Regions from separate parts of the Bradyrhizobium sp. ORS 278 genome, predicted to be linked through region 3. Evidence: predicted binding sites of a transcription regulator. Region 3 holds the regulator's gene; each other region holds the start of a gene.

Region 1 (3,841 bases), 3.5 Mb from region 3:
AAGATCGTCGCGACCGTCGGTCCCGCCAGCAATTCTCCTGACATGCTGAAGGAGCTGTTCCTCGCCGGTGTCGATACGTTCCGTCTCAACTTCAGCCACGGCACGCAGGCTGATCACGCCAAGGTTCATGCCGCGATCCGCGCGCTGGAAAAGGACGTGCAGCGTCCGATCGGCATCCTGATGGATCTGCAGGGACCGAAGATCCGCGTCGGTACCCTGCGCGACAAGAAGATCCAGGTCGAAGCGGGCGAGACGATTCGATTTGTGTTGAATGGGACCGAGGGTGACAAGACGTCGATTCCGTTGCCGCATCCGGAGATCTTTGCGGCGGTCGCGCCCGGTCACGATCTTCTGATCGACGACGGCCGCGTGCGCGTGCGTGTCACCGGGCTCGGCGACGACTGGATCGAAGCCAAGGTGATCGTCAGCGGCGCGATCTCCAATCACAAGGGCGTCAACCTGCCCGGCACGATCCTCGAACTGTCGCCGCTGACCGCGAAGGATCGTTCCGATCTTACGTTCGGCCTCGACCTCGGCGTCGACTGGGTCGCGCTGTCCTTCGTGCAGAAGCCATCCGACGTGATCGAGGCGAGGGGGCTCATCGACGGCCGCGCCGGCATCATGTCCAAGATCGAGAAGCCTGCCGCGCTCGACCGCATCGACGACATCATCCAGCTGTCGGATGCGATCATGGTGGCGCGCGGGGATCTCGGTGTCGAAATTCCGAATGAGGATGTGCCGGGCAAGCAGAAGGAGCTGGTGCGCGCCTGCCGGCTCGCGGTGAAGCCGGTGATCGTCGCGACGCAGATGCTGGACTCGATGGTCGCCACACCCACGCCGACGCGCGCGGAAGTCTCCGACGTCGCGACCGCGATCTATGACGGCGCCGATGCGGTGATGCTGTCGGCGGAATCGGCCAGCGGCCAGTATCCGCGCGAGGCCGTGGCGATGATGGACAGCATCATCAAGTCGACCGAGAAGCACAAGATGTACGCCTCGATTATCCAGGCGACGCAGCCCGACGAGGAGCAGACGCCGCCGCATGCGGTGGCGACCGCCGCGGCCGATCTCGCCTCGGCGATCCATGCCAAGGCGATCGTGGCCTACACGTCGAGCGGTACCTCGGCCTCGCGCGTCGCGCGCAAGCGGCCGAGCCTGCCGATCCTTGCGATCACGCCGAACGAGGACACCTCGCGGCGGATGTGCCTGTTGTGGGGCGCGCACAGCGTGCTGTCGCAGGACGTGCAGAGCTATGAGGAGATGGTCGAGCGCGCGACGTTTTTCGCGGTCCAGGAGGAGTTCGCCGACAAGGGCGATCTGCTGGTCGTCGTCGCCGGCATCCCGTTCGCGCAGGCCGGCACCACCAACAATCTACGCGTCGTCACCGTGCCCAGATAGGAGGCAGCCGAATTCCCTGTATGCGCCGCCCGCTTGTCGCCTGATTGTCGCACCCCGCTGGTATCGCGGGGCAGTGGCGAGGACATCGTGAGTCGTCATGCGAACGATGTCAGTCGCGATCCGGCAGGATGGGTTCTGCCGGTGCGGCGTTCGTCATCGCCTTGTCATCAGGGACTGTTAGGTGGGCGCGCATGGGACTCGAGACTGCTGGTGAAGAAAGCCCGACGAAGCGCTTTCGGACGTTGTTCATCTCCGATGTTCATCTCGGAGCCCGCGGCTCGCAGGCCAATCTCCTCGTCGATTTCCTGCGCCATCACGATGCCGATACGATCTATCTGGTCGGCGATATCATCGACGGCTGGGCGCTCAAATCGAGCTGGCACTGGCCGCAGTCGCACAACGATCTCGTGCAGAAGATGCTGCGCAAGGCGCGCAAGGGCGCCAAGATCGTCTACGTGCCCGGCAACCACGACGAGTTCCTCCGGGGCTATTACGGCACGCATTTCGGCGGCATCGACGTCGTCGAGAACATCGTCCACACCGGCACCGACGGGAAGCGCTACCTGGTCATTCACGGCGACATCTTCGATCTCGTCGTCCAGAACGCCCGCTGGCTCGCCCATCTCGGCGACAAGGCGTATGACTTCGCGATCCAGATGAACCGTCTGGTCAACTTCTTCCGCCGCATGTTCGGCGTGCCCTATTGGTCGCTGTCGCAATGGGCCAAGCAGAAGGTCAAGAACGCGGTGAACTACATTGGCGCGTTCGAGACGGCGCTCGCGGCCGAGGCGCGGCGGCATGGCGCCGACGGCGTGATCTGCGGCCATATCCATTGCGCCGTGATCCGCGACCAGGACGGCATCCGCTACATGAACTGCGGCGATTGGGTCGAGAGCTGCACCGCGCTGGTCGAGCACGAGGACGGAAGGTTCGAGATCCTGACCTGGACCGATCCGCTGAAGCAGCCGGCGCCGGTTCCGCAACTGGCGGCCCGCGCGGCCTGAGAGCAAGCGAGCGGGCTCCCTTGCCTCGCAGCGACCGGGCGCGGTAAATTGAGCACATGACAGCTCATGCCCCGATCCCGCCCGTGACCGCCGCCGACATCGATGCGGCGGCCCGGGTTCTCGCGCCGGTGGCGGTGCGGACCCCGCTGCTGCCAGCCCCGGTGCTCAACGAGCAGCTCAAGGCGAACGTGTTCGTGAAGCCCGAGGTGCTGCAACGCACCGGCTCGTTCAAGTTCCGCGGCGCCTACAACAAGCTGGCATCAATTCCCGAATCGTCGCGGGCGAATGGTGTCGTCGCCTTTTCTTCGGGCAATCACGCCCAGGGCGTCGCGCATGCCGCAACGCTGCTCGGGATGCATGCGACCATCGTGATGCCGTCCGATGCTCCGGTCGCCAAGCGCGAGCGCACCAAGGCCTTCGGGGCCGATGTCGTGCTGTATGATCGCGACCGTGAAGACCGAGAGGCGATTGCCCGCGAGATCGCCGGCAAGCGCGGCTCGACCGTGGTGCCGCCCTATGACGATCCCTATGTCATTGCCGGGCAGGGCACCGTCGGCCGCGAGATCGCGGAAGATCTTGCGGTACTTGGCCTGTCGCCCGATGTCGTCATCGTTCCCGCCTCGGGAGGCGGTTTGCTCGCAGGCGTGTCGACGGCGGTGAAGGCGCGCTATCCGCAAGCCCAGATGATCGTCGCCGAGCCCAAGGGATACGATGACCACGCCCGCTCGCTGCGTGCTGGCCATCGCGAGGCGCACGACGCGAAGGGACGCACCATCTGCGATGCGCTGATGGCGGCGATCCCCGGCGAGATCACCTTCGCCATCAACAGCAAGCTGTTGTCCGCTGCGGTCGAGGCGTCGGATGAGGAGGTCGGCCGCGCGGTCGGCTTCGCCTTCCGTGAGCTGAAGCTCGTCGTCGAGCCCGGCGGCTCGGTCGGGCTGGCGGCCTTGCTGGCGGGGCGGCTCGATGTTGCAGGCAAGACGGTGGTGATCGTTCTTTCCGGCGGCAATGTCGATGCCGATCTCTATGCCATGCTGATCGCCTGACCTGGCCTCAGTGGAAGCCGAGGCCACCCCGCGAAAAACCTCCGCCTCCCGGACGCGGTCCGGATTGCGCGAAGTGCGGTGCGCCGGGCCCGCGTGCCACCGCGGGGCGCGATGCATTGAAGCCGGGCTTGAACGGTCCAGAGTTGCCGGGGAAGTGGTTTTTCACGTCACGGCTCTCGAACGGCCTGCCGGGCGCCCGCTTCAGCGGATCGCGTTGGATCTTCGTCACAGCAGGCGGCGTCGATGGCGGCGGGCTCTTGTCGCCGATCTTGCGCGGGCCGGTCGGCTGCGCATCGACGACCTTGCCGGGCGTGTTGATCGGCTTGCCGCTGGTCACGACCGAAGGCGGCAGCGTCTGGCGCGGCGGCAGATTGGTGGAAGGCGGAGCGGCGT
Region 2 (3,841 bases), 1.7 Mb from region 3:
GCGCTGGTCGCCAAGGCGCACGAGGTGTGCCCCTACTCCAACGCCACCCGCGGCAATGTCGACGTCAAGCTGACCGTCGTCTGAGGTTGAATTCCGTCCTGCGGCAGGGCTGCCCCGGCGCGCTCTGCCGCAGCGCAGTTCTCGCCTTTTCGCGCGGCTGCCTCCGCGGCGGCGCGTTTGCGCAAGCGCTGCGGCAATGCTTAATGACCGCGAGTTGACACCAACCTCGCGATCATCCCGATGACCCCTCAATTTGCTCCCGGCGCCATGGCCGGATTGCGCGTGATCGATCTCACGCGCGTGCTCGGCGGCCCCTATTGCACGCAGATCCTGGCCGATCACGGCGCCGACGTGATCAAGGTCGAGCCGCCCGCCGGCGACGAGGTGCGCGACTGGGGCCCTCCCTTCCACGACGAGGACGCGGCCTACTTCGTCGGCATCAACCGCAACAAGCGCTCGATCGGCCTCGACCTCGCCTCCGAGGGCGGCCGGGTCGTCTTGTTGAAGATGCTCGAAACGGCCGATGTGCTGATCGAGAACTTCAAGCCGGGCACGCTGGAAAAATGGGGGATCGGCAGCGACGTGCTGCGCGAGAAATTCCCAAAGCTCGTGCATTGCCGCATCTGCGGCTTCGGCGCCGACGGTCCACGCGGCGGCAATCCCGGCTATGATGCGATCATCCAGGCGATGACCGGCATGATCGCGGCGACCGGTTCGCCCGAGAGCGGCCCGATGCGGATCGGCGTGCCGCTGGTCGACATCACCACGGGACTCTATGCCGCCATTGGCATCCTGATGGCGCTGTCGGAGCGGCAACGCTCGGGACAAGGCCAGTTCCTCGAGGTCACCCTGTACGAGACCGGCCTCGCGATCATGCATCCGCATACCGCGAACTACTTCATGCACGGCAAGCCGCCGTCACTGACCGGCAACGAGCATCCGAACCTCGTTCCCTACGCGATCTTCCCCACGAAGACCGACGACATCTTCATCGGCGTCGGCAATGACGGCACCTTCCGCAAGCTCGCGCGTGAGATCGGCCGCCCCGAGCTCGGCACCGATCCGCGCTTCGCCCGCAACAAGGACCGCGTCGCCAATCGCGAGGCGCTGCGCGCCGAGCTCGCCGCCGTGTTCAGCCAGTTCGAGGCCGAGCCGCTGTGCGATCGGCTGCTCGCCGCCGGCCTGCCCGCGGGACCGGTGCAGAAGATCGATCAGGCGCTGACCAACCCGCACACGTTCCACCGCGGCGATGTCATCGAGAAGGACTGGTACAAGGGCGTCGCTTCGCCGATCCGGCTCGAACGCACCAAGCCGAGCCTGCGCTCGACGCCGCCGAAATTCAGCCAGCACGCGCGCGATGTGCTCGGCGAGTTCGGCTACTCCGATAGCGACATCGACGCGCTGGTCGCGCAGGGAACCGTCTGCACGGAGCGCAAGCGCTGATCATCACCGACCGAGTTGTCGCCGCGCCGCACCTTCGCAGCGCAGCGACGCCCCACGTGATTCACTGCGTTTGTCCGAAGGGGTGGTCACGGCTTTCCCGCGCCGGACCATACGTCTATACATTCACATAACTGTCATCTGGCGCTGTTAACGGCCGCAATGACGATGACGTTCCCTGGGAGGATCCTTTTGATGTCTCTTCGACAATTGGCTGCTGCCGCCCTGATTTCGGCGACCTTTGGTTTTGCTGTTTCGCCCGCACACGCTGTGACCGAAATCCAGTGGTGGCACGCCATGACCGGCGGCAACAACGACATCGTCAACAAGCTCGCCGAAGACTTCAACGCGTCGCAGAGCGACTACAAGGTCGTCCCGACCTTCAAGGGCAGCTATCCCGACACGATGAACGCCGGCATCGCCGCCTTCCGCGCCGGCACCGCGCCGCACATTCTGCAGGTGTTCGAGGTCGGCACTGCGACGATGATGAGCGCCAAGGGCGCGATCAAGCCGGTCTACGAGCTGATGAAGGACGCCGGCGAGCCGTTCGATCCGAAGGCCTATCTGCCGGCCATCACTGGCTACTACTCGACGTCGAAGGGCGACATGCTGTCGTTTCCGTTCAACTCGTCCTCGATGGTGATGTGGATCAACAAGGACGAATTGAAGAAGGCGGGAATCGCCGAGATCCCGAAGACCTGGCCGGAGGTGTTCGACGCGGCGAAGAAGCTGAAGGCGGCCGGGCACGAGACCTGCGGCTTCTCCAACGCCTGGGCGACCTGGGCGCATATCGAGCAGTTCTCCGCCTGGCACAACGTGCCGATCGGCACCAAGGCCAACGGCCTCGACGGTTTCGACACGGTGCTCGAATTCAATTCGCCGCTCGCGGTCAAGCACCTGCAGAACCTGATCGACCTGCAGAAGGACAAGACCTACGACTATTCCGGCCGCGGCAACCAGAGCGAAAGCCGCTTCGGCACCGGCGAATGCGCGATCTTCCTCACGTCCTCCGGCTACTACGCCACCGCCAAGAGCACAGCGAAGTTCGACTTCACCTCGGCGCCGATGCCGTATTATCCGGACGTCCAGGGCGCCCCGCAGAACTCGATCATCGGAGGCGCGTCGCTGTGGGTGATGGGCGGCAAGTCGGCCGACGAGTACAAGGGCGTCGCCAAGTTCTTCACCTTCCTGTCCGACACCAACCGGCAGGCCAAGCTGCATCAGGAATCCGGCTATCTGCCGATCACCAAGGCGGCCTATGAGAAGACCAAGGCCGACGGCTTCTACGAGAAGAACCCGACCCTGCAGACGCCGCTGAAGGAGCTCACCAACAAGGAGCCGACCGAGAATTCGCGCGGCCTGCGCTTCGGCAACATGGTGCAGATGCGCGACGTCTGGGCCGAGGAGATCGAGGCGGCGCTGGCCGGCAAGAAGACCGCCAAGGACGCACTTGATGCCGCCGTCGCGCGGGGCAACGCGATGTTGCGCAGCTTCGAGAAAACGGCCAAGTAAGATCGCCCGGACGGGCTCCTCCTCCAATAGGTGGAGGAGCCCTGTCGTCCGTCCCTCCTGCGGCGTCCTCGATGGAAAAGTCAGTCGTCTTCAAAGGCAAGCTGCTGCCCTATCTGCTGCTGGCGCCGCAGCTCGCGATCACGCTGATCTTCTTCTACTGGCCGGCCAGCCAGGCGATCCGGCAGTCCTTCCTGCAGGAGGATGCGTTCGGCCTGAATTCAGAGTTCGTCGGGCTGGAGAACTATCAGGCGCTGTTGGCCCAGCCGGAATACTACACCGCGATCGGCACCACCGTGGTGTTCTCGTCGCTGGTGACCGTGCTGTCGCTCGGCGTCGCGCTGCTGTTCGCGACCCAGGCCGACAAGAACCTCAAGGGCGGCTCGGTCTACAAGACGCTGATGGTCTGGCCCTATGCGGTGGCCCCTGCCGTCGCCGGCGTGCTGTGGTTCTTCATCTTCCATCCGACGCTCGGGACGCTCGCCCGTCCGCTGCGCGTGCTGGGCATCGACTGGAATCCGCTGCTCAACGGCACACACGCCATGATCCTCATCATCATGGCCGCCGTCTGGAAGCAGGTGGCCTATAATTTCCTGTTCTTCCTCGCAGGCCTGCAGGCGATCCCCAAGAGCGTGATCGAGGCGGGCGCGATCGACGGCGCCGGTCCGCTGCGGCGGTTCTGGACCATCATCTTCCCGCTGCTGTCGCCGACCACCTTCTTCCTGCTGGTCGTCAACATCGTCTACGTGTTCTTCGAGACCTTCGGCATCATCGATGCCGTCACGTCGGGCGGCCCGGCCGGCTCGACCACGACGATGGTCTACAAGGTGTTCGCCGACGGCCGGCTCGGCGGCGATCTCGGCGGCTCGGCCGCGCAATCCGTGGTGCTGAT
Region 3 (3,841 bases):
CCATTCCTCCGAAGTCGCTGCCGGAGGCGCCGGCCAAAGTGACCGCGCGCAACCTCAACTTCTACTACGGCGACCACCACGCGCTGAAGAACATCAACCTCGCGCTCGGCACCAATCGGGTCACAGCGTTCATCGGCCCGTCCGGCTGCGGCAAGTCGACCCTGCTGCGCATCTTCAACCGGATGTACGACCTCTATCCGGGCCAGCGCGCGGTCGGCCAGCTGATGCTGGACAACACCAACATTCTCGACCCCAAGCTCGACCTCAACCTGCTGCGCGCGCGGGTCGGCATGGTGTTCCAGAAGCCGACGCCGTTCCCGATGACGATCTACGAGAACATCGCCTTCGGCATCCGCCTCTATGAGAAGATCTCGAAGTCCGAGATGGACGACCGCGTCGAGAAGGCGCTGCGCGGCGGCGCATTGTGGAACGAGGTCAAGGACAAGCTGAACGCCTCCGGCCTGTCGTTGTCCGGCGGCCAGCAGCAGCGCCTGTGCATCGCCCGCACGGTCGCCGTGCGTCCAGAGGTCATCCTGTTCGACGAGCCGTGCTCGGCGCTCGACCCGATTTCCACCGCCAAGGTCGAGGAGCTGATCCAGGAGCTCTCGGAGAACTATACGATCGCGATCGTGACTCATAACATGCAGCAGGCGGCGCGCGTCTCCGACAAGACCGCCTTCATGTATCTCGGCGAGTTGATCGAGTTCGACGACACCAGCAAGATATTCACCTCGCCGAGCGATCGGCGGACCCAGGATTACATCACCGGCCGGTTCGGCTGACGCCGACAGCAATGCCCTCAGGAGATCATCATGGCCAGTGAACATACCGCCAAGGCGTTCGACAGCGATCTGCAGGATCTGACCCGCCTGGTGGCGGAGATGGGCGGCCTTGCCGAACGGCTGATCGTCGATTCCGTCGACGCGCTGGTGCGGCGCGACGTGGCGCTCGGCCAGAAGGTGGTCGCCGGTGACGCGGAGGTCGACAAGCTGCAGCGCGTCATCGAGGAGCGCGCGGTGCTCACGATCGCCCGCCGCCAGCCGATGGCCGTCGACCTGCGCGAGATCGTCGGTGCGATGCGCGTCGCCACCGATCTGGAGCGGATCGGCGACCTCGCCAAGAACATCGGCAAGCGCGTCGCCGCGCTGGAGAGCGACTTTCATCCGCTGAAGCTGATCCGCGGCCTGGAGCACATGACCGACCTCGTTCAGTCGCAGGTCAAGACGGTGCTGGATGCCTATGCGGCGCACGATTTGCCGGCGGCTATGACGGTGTGGAAAGGCGACGAGGAGGTCGACGCGATCTGCACCTCGCTGTTCCGCGAGCTCCTCACCTACATGATGGAAGACCCGCGCAACATCTCGTTCTGCATCCATCTGATGTTCTGCGCCAAGAACATCGAGCGGATGGGCGATCACGCCACCAACATCGCCGAGACGGTGTTCTATATGATCGAGGGCCAGCAGATCATGGACAAGCGCCCCAAGGGCGACATGACCAGTTTTGCGACCACGATCCCCGGCAACTGAGAAAGACGATTCCGACATGGGCGCGCGAATTCTGGTGGTTGAGGACGAGGAGGCGCTGACGACGCTGCTGCGCTACAACCTCGAAGCCGAAGGCTACGAGGTCGAGACCGTGGCGCGCGGCGACGAGGCCGACACGCGGCTGAAGGAGCGCATTCCCGATCTGGTCGTGCTCGACTGGATGCTGCCGGGCCTCTCAGGGATCGAGCTGTGCCGGCGGCTGCGGGCGCGGTCCGAGACCAAGCAGCTGCCGATCATCATGCTGACGGCGCGCGGCGAGGAGAGCGAGCGCGTGCGCGGTCTTGCGACCGGCGCCGATGACTACATCGTCAAGCCGTTCTCGGTGCCGGAGCTCTTGGCGCGTGTGAAGGGCCTGCTGCGGCGCGCCAGCCCGGAGCGGCTGGCGACCGTGCTGTCCTATGGCGACATCGAGCTCGATCGCGAGAAGCGCCGCGTGGCGCGGTCGGGCCGGCCGATCGATCTCGGCCCGACCGAATATCGCCTGCTCGAGTTCTTCCTGGAGCATCCCGGCCGCGTGTTCAGCCGCGAGCAGCTGCTCGACAGCGTCTGGGGCCGCGACATCTATATCGACGAGCGCACGGTCGACGTCCACATCGGCCGGCTGCGCAAGCTGCTCAATCCCGGCCGCGAGCAGGATCCGATCCGCACCGTCCGCGGCGCCGGCTATGCGCTCGACGACCGGTTCGCCAAGTCTGAGCAGGCCTGATCGCGCGGTCTGCGCGGTCACGCCGCTGCCGTCTTGATCATGTGTGATGGCGTTCCCATCATCATGGTCGGGCCTCGGCAGACACAATGATCAAGACGCTCGCCATCTTTTTGACGTTGTTGCTCGCGGCTGCGACTAGCGCCGCGGCCGCCGAGCTCGAGGAGGCCGTCGCCGCGGCGGCGAATGGACAGCCCGCGGTGGCGTTGCGAAGGCTCCAGCCGCTCGCCGTCAAGGGCGACGCGCGGGCACAATTCGATGTCGGCTTCATGCAGGCCTTCGGCGTCGGCGTCGCGCGCAACCAGACGGAGGCGCTGGTCTGGTACCGCAAGGCCGCCGATCAGGGGCTCGCCATCGCCCAGCATTATCTGGGCATCGCCTATTTCAACGGCGAAGGCGCCGCTCGCGATCACGGCGAAGCCGCGCGCTGGTTCAACCGCGCCGCCGCCCAAGGCTTCGCCCAATCGCAATACATGCTCGGCCTGATGATGCTCGACGGCCGGGTCATGTCCCAGGATGTCGTGCAGGGTTATGCCTGGCTGGTGATGGCCGGCCGCAACGGCGTAAGGTCGGCCGGCCGCGAGATCCAGCGTATCAAGCTTAGCGACGCACAGCGGCGTCAGGCCGAGCAGATCATCGCGGCGTGGAGGCCGAAGCCGGAAGCGGCGGATGCCGGCATTGCCAATCCGCGCCCCGAGCAGCTGCTCGGCCTCGACCGGCACTTCGGTGATGTCGTCGATCCCACCTCCTGGCCGGCATCGTCGATCGGTGTCGTGACCCAGGCGCAATACAGCACGGGAGGCTCGTGTACCGGCACCTTGGTGGCTCCCCGCGTCGTGCTGACGGCGGCGCACTGCGTCTTCAACGGTCTGGCTCAGGTGAGTCCGGGCAATGTCCATTTTCTGGCGGGCCTGAACAAAGGCACCCCCGCCGCCTCCTCAGTCGCCGACAAGCTGATTGTCGCGCCGGACTTCATCCCGACTCAGCACGACCAATGGTCGGCCGACCGTTCGCCGGCGGATTGGGCGCTGATCATCCTGAAGGATGCGCTGCCGTCCAGGCCGGTGGCGGTAAGGGCCGTGAGCCGCGACGAGCTTGCGGCCGCGACCCAGGCGGGCACGATCTCCGAGATCGGCTACGGCCAGGAGCGGCGCTATTCGCCGACCGGCCAGCGCAATTGCAGCGCCGGCATGACCAAGGATGCGAAGCTGCTGACCGTCCATTGCCTCGCCAATTTCGGCTATTCGGGCTCCCCGATTCTCGCCGAGATCAACGGCGAACCGGTCGTGGTCGGCATCTTCTCGGCGTTCCACGAAGAGACGAGGCTGATGTTCGCCGCGCCTGCAAGCCAGTTCGAGGCGACCGTGCGGCGCGAGATCGCGGCGCAGAGCGCCTCGGCGCGGTGAGAGGAGGGCGGGGAGGGAAAGAGTTGGACATGGGCTGGTCAATGTTTGTGCGTGACCGGATAGCGGATTGCCAAGGGAATGCGGTGAACCTCGGCCGCGCGGACCCCGGGGGGGTGATTTGCAAGTGATTTGAGCGCGGCGACGCAAGCCTTGCCTTTTGGCGCGGGTCTTGCTCTCCTGTCCGA
Region 4 (3,841 bases), 3.1 Mb from region 3:
GCGCAGATGAGCGAGATCACCAATTCGATCTCGACCTCGATCGCGCAGCAGGGCGACGCGACGCGCGAGATCGCCCGCAACATTCAGTCCGTCGCAGCGGGCTCGAACGAGATCAGCGCCCATATCGGCGGCGTCACCAAGGCCGCGGAGGCCACCGGCATGGCGGCCTCCGAGGTGCTGGCCAGCGCCCGCGAGCTCGACAGCCAGTCCGGCCTGCTGCAGCAGGCGGTCGACGGCTTCATGGCCAAGGTGCGCGCGGCCTGATCAAAACCGGCGCTGGCGTCGCAGCGCCAGCGCCGTTGGTCCGGAGGGCGGCGGGTTACTTGCCTTCTGTACTTGCCTTCCGTTACTTGGCTTTGAGGAAGTCACCCACTTCGAGCAGCACGAACTCGTTGTCGTCGGCCTTGTTGGGATCGCGGCTCGACGAGAACGGCAGGTTGTTGTCGTTGCCTACGATGATGTGGGTATCGTCGACGCGGTCGACGTTCTCGATCGTGAAGAACGGGAAGGTGAGCACGCCGTCATTGAGCGGCTTGCGCGCCTTCTTGTCCGGATCCCTGATCTTCATCAGATCGATATAGGCGATCTTGCGGACCGGCTTGCCGACATTGGCCTCGGACAGCTCGATCTTGTAGACGCGCTTGAACTTGGCGACATCCGGAAAACAATTGTCGCCTCGGGTGCCCTGCGGACAGGCCTTGTCGCTGGTGCCTTCGCCATTGTCGCGCTCGATGATCAGGCCCCGGGCCGGATCGATCATGTTGAAGTCGCCGATGGCGTTGCCGTTCTGCTCGAACACATACTGCCAGTAGCGGCCGGTGAACTTCTCGGCGGTGACGTCGAATTCGAGGATGCGCGAGGCTTCCTTGCCGTCGACCCGCTCCCAATCCTTCTTGTCGGCGTCCCACAGCGGCCCTTCGAGCAGGCCGTAGATGAACTTGCCGTCGGAGGACGAGGCGAAGCCCTCGAAGCCCTTCGAGCGGCGCAGGTTGACGTTCGTGTAGGTCGCTCCGGGCGCGCCCGGCGACTGCACGGCCCAATGGTCGGGCGAGCGCACCGGCTTGCCGTCGGCCACCGTCTCGAACACCGCGAGCACCTTGCCGGTCTTGTCGGCCTTGATGATGTAGGGTCCGAACTCGTCGCCGATCCAGATGTTGTCACCGATCAATTGGAAACCTTCGGTGTCGAAATCCGATCCGGTCAGATAGCGCTTGGCGGTGTCCTCGTGCACGATGCGGAACGGCACCTTCTTGTCGGGATCATGCAGGAAGATGGTCTCGAGGCGCTCGACCTTGCCGCTGGTCCAGTCGATCTTGTAATGGTTCAGATAAAGCATGGAGTCGGGGGAATTGGAACGCGCGCCCATGCCGTTGTCGGTGAGGACCCAGAAGGTGCCGTCGGCCATCTTCTTGATGCCGGAGTGACCTTGCAGCGGCTGTCCCTTGAACGGCAGCGAGACGCCGGTCGGGCGCTCGAAGGACTTGCCCATCACGCTGCCGATCGTATCGACACGCTTGCCGGTTGTGTACTTGCCGGACGTCTTGAGATCATCCGGCGCATCCGCCGGGGCGTCGATGAAGGATTCGGCGGGCAACACGGCGTGACCCGCCAGCGTCGCCGGGAATTCGCCCTCGCCTTGCGCGAGCGCCGCGCCGGCGCCGAGCGCGAGGACCGCGACGGTGGTAAGCAGATATCGGTGCATGGGAAGCCTCCTGAGCTTGAACCACGCGCGTTGTGGACAGGGCGTCTGACGCGACGCTGACACTTCGATGACAGTCGGATGATGGCGAACTGCTCAGAAAGGGCGTCTTGCCGCAGGCTCACGGCTTCGGCGTCGGATGCGGCTGCCGGAGCGGGACGCGCGACGCGATGATCACGCCGGCGATCACAAGCGCGTAGCCCGCGAGGTGGAACGGCTTGAGCTCCTCGCCGAGCAGGAGGATCGCCAGCACCGAGCCGAACAACGGCACCAGGTGCAGGAAGGGAGCGGCCCGGTTCGGTCCGATCAGGCTGATGCCGCGGTTGAAGGACAGATAAGCCAGCGTCGAGGCGAACACCACGACGTAGCCGAGCGTCAGGATCGACAAGAGATCGAGCTGCAGCACAAAGCCGGACGTGTATTCCCAGGCCGCCAGCGGCAGCAGCAGCAGGGCGCCCAGGGCGGTGCAGGACGAGATCAGCGACAGCTGATGCACGGCTGGCCGCCGTGTCATGACAGCGGAGTAGATGCCGAACACCAGCAGCGCGCCGGCGAACATCAGGTCGCCGCGGTTGAACTGGATCGCGGCCAACGCGCCGAGGTCGCCGCGCAGCAGGATCACCAGCACGCCGGTCAGGGACATCGCGATGCCGGCGAACTGCGCCGCCGTCAGCCGTACGCCGAACAGCACGAGCGACCACAACGCCACGAAGAGCGGAGCCGACGATTGGATCAGCAGGCCGTTGAGGGCCTGGGTATACTGCATCGCCCAATAGGACAGCGCGTTGTTGATGGCGAAGCCGGTCAGCGCCAGGACGAGCAGCAGCGGCCAGCTCGCGAGCAAAGTGCGCCAGTCGCGCACGAGATGTGCCCGCGCGAACGGCCATAGCATCAGAAAGGTTCCGATCCAGCGGATGCAGGACAAGGTCAGCGGCGGCACGTGGCCGGCGACATAGCGCGCCAGCACGATGTTGCCGGCCCAGAACAGCGAGGCCAGCGTCAGCAGCAGATAAGGCTGGTTGTTGAGCCAGGCCAGCGGCGTGGTGGAATGTGATACGGTGGGCACGGGAGGCTCGGGCGTCAGGCCATCCATGGTGAGACAAATCGCCTCGCGGTACAATGAATAGCGACGAATTGGAGCCATGCAGCGCCGCTGTTTCGCGGCATCCCCCTCACGTCGCCTGCTTGCGCGAGGCGGCGTAGACGCCGGCCAGCACCAGGGCGAAGCCGATCACGTGGAAGAGTTGCGGCTGCTCGCCGAGGAAGACGAACGCCATGATCGAGCCGAACACCGGCACCACATGAAAGAACGGCGCGGCGCGGTTGGCGCCGATCAGCAGCACGCCGCGATTGAAGCAGAGATAGGCGATGGTCGAGGGGAAGATCGCGACGTAGAGCAGCGACAGCAGGTTCTGGGTGTCGAACGCCATCACCGGGCGCGTGTTGAGCTCCCAGATCAACAGCGGGATCAGGCTTGCGGCACCACAGCCGAAGGTGAATGCGACCATCGATAGGCCGTGGATCTGCGGCCGCTTGATCGTCAGCACCGAGTAGAAGCCGAACACCGCCATAGCCAGCAGGAAAATCAGGTCGCCCTTGTTGAAGCTGATGTCGGCGATCGCTGCCGGGTGACCGCGGGTGAGGATCAGCAACACGCCGATCATCGACAGCACGATGCCGACCGCCTGCGCGAACGTCAGATGCACGCGCAGCAGCAGCATCGACCAGAGCGCGACGATCAGCGGGCCGCCGGATTGTAGCAGCAGCGTGTTGAGCGCCTGGGTGTATTCCAGCGACCAGTATTGCAGCGTGTTGAAGGCGCCGATGCCGGTGACCGACAGCGCGACCATGATGCCGAGCTTGGAGCGGATCGCCGGCCAGTCCTGGCGAAGCTGCTTCCAGGCTAGCGGCAGAATGATCAGGAACGCCAGCGACCAGCGCAGGAACGACAGCGTCACCGGGGGAATGTGTCCGGCGGCAAGGCGGCCGACGATCGCGTTGCCGGCCCAGCACAGCGCGGTGATGCTGAGCAGCACGTAGGGTTGGTTGGCGACCCAGGCGCGCGCGGGCGCTGGGGACACCGTGGGATCGGCGGCAGACATGCGACGGTGTTGGTCCCGGTTCTTGCGCCGCGGTATCCGG

Evidence for each region. Region 3 encodes PhoB, which activates phosphate uptake and scavenging genes when phosphate is short. Its sites were predicted from a motif close to TGTCATNNANCTGTCAT; they were not measured.
Region 1: a site for PhoB is predicted at 1,550-1,566, ahead of BRADO_RS23660 (UDP-2,3-diacylglucosamine diphosphatase). Genes of this name have one in related genera too.
Region 2: a site for PhoB is predicted at 1,565-1,581, ahead of ugpB (sn-glycerol-3-phosphate ABC transporter substrate-binding protein UgpB). Genes of this name have one in related genera too.
Region 4: a site for PhoB is predicted at 1,759-1,775, ahead of BRADO_RS27645 (esterase-like activity of phytase family protein). Genes of this name have one in related genera too.

Annotation. Positions count from the first base shown of each region.
Region 1 covers NC_009445.1:5,289,620-5,293,460, reverse strand. Annotated here, with positions in the region: gene pyk (pyruvate kinase) at 1-1,398, shown strand, start outside; gene BRADO_RS23660 (UDP-2,3-diacylglucosamine diphosphatase) at 1,590-2,402, shown strand; gene BRADO_RS23655 (threonine/serine dehydratase) at 2,459-3,448, shown strand; gene BRADO_RS23650 (caspase family protein) at 3,456-3,841, opposite strand, start outside.
Region 2 covers NC_009445.1:117,936-121,776, forward strand. Annotated here, with positions in the region: gene BRADO_RS00510 (organic hydroperoxide resistance protein) at 1-84, shown strand, start outside; gene BRADO_RS00515 (CaiB/BaiF CoA-transferase family protein) at 241-1,443, shown strand; gene ugpB (sn-glycerol-3-phosphate ABC transporter substrate-binding protein UgpB) at 1,636-2,952, shown strand; gene ugpA (sn-glycerol-3-phosphate ABC transporter permease UgpA) at 3,024-3,841, shown strand, end outside.
Region 3 covers NC_009445.1:1,794,170-1,798,010, forward strand. Annotated here, with positions in the region: gene pstB (phosphate ABC transporter ATP-binding protein PstB) at 1-782, shown strand, start outside; gene phoU (phosphate signaling complex protein PhoU) at 813-1,529, shown strand; gene phoB (phosphate regulon transcriptional regulator PhoB) at 1,546-2,253, shown strand; gene BRADO_RS07905 (trypsin-like serine protease) at 2,340-3,656, shown strand.
Region 4 covers NC_009445.1:6,159,298-6,163,138, reverse strand. Annotated here, with positions in the region: gene BRADO_RS27650 (methyl-accepting chemotaxis protein) at 1-264, shown strand, start outside; gene BRADO_RS27645 (esterase-like activity of phytase family protein) at 347-1,702, opposite strand; gene BRADO_RS27640 (DMT family transporter) at 1,821-2,765, opposite strand; gene BRADO_RS27635 (DMT family transporter) at 2,872-3,801, opposite strand.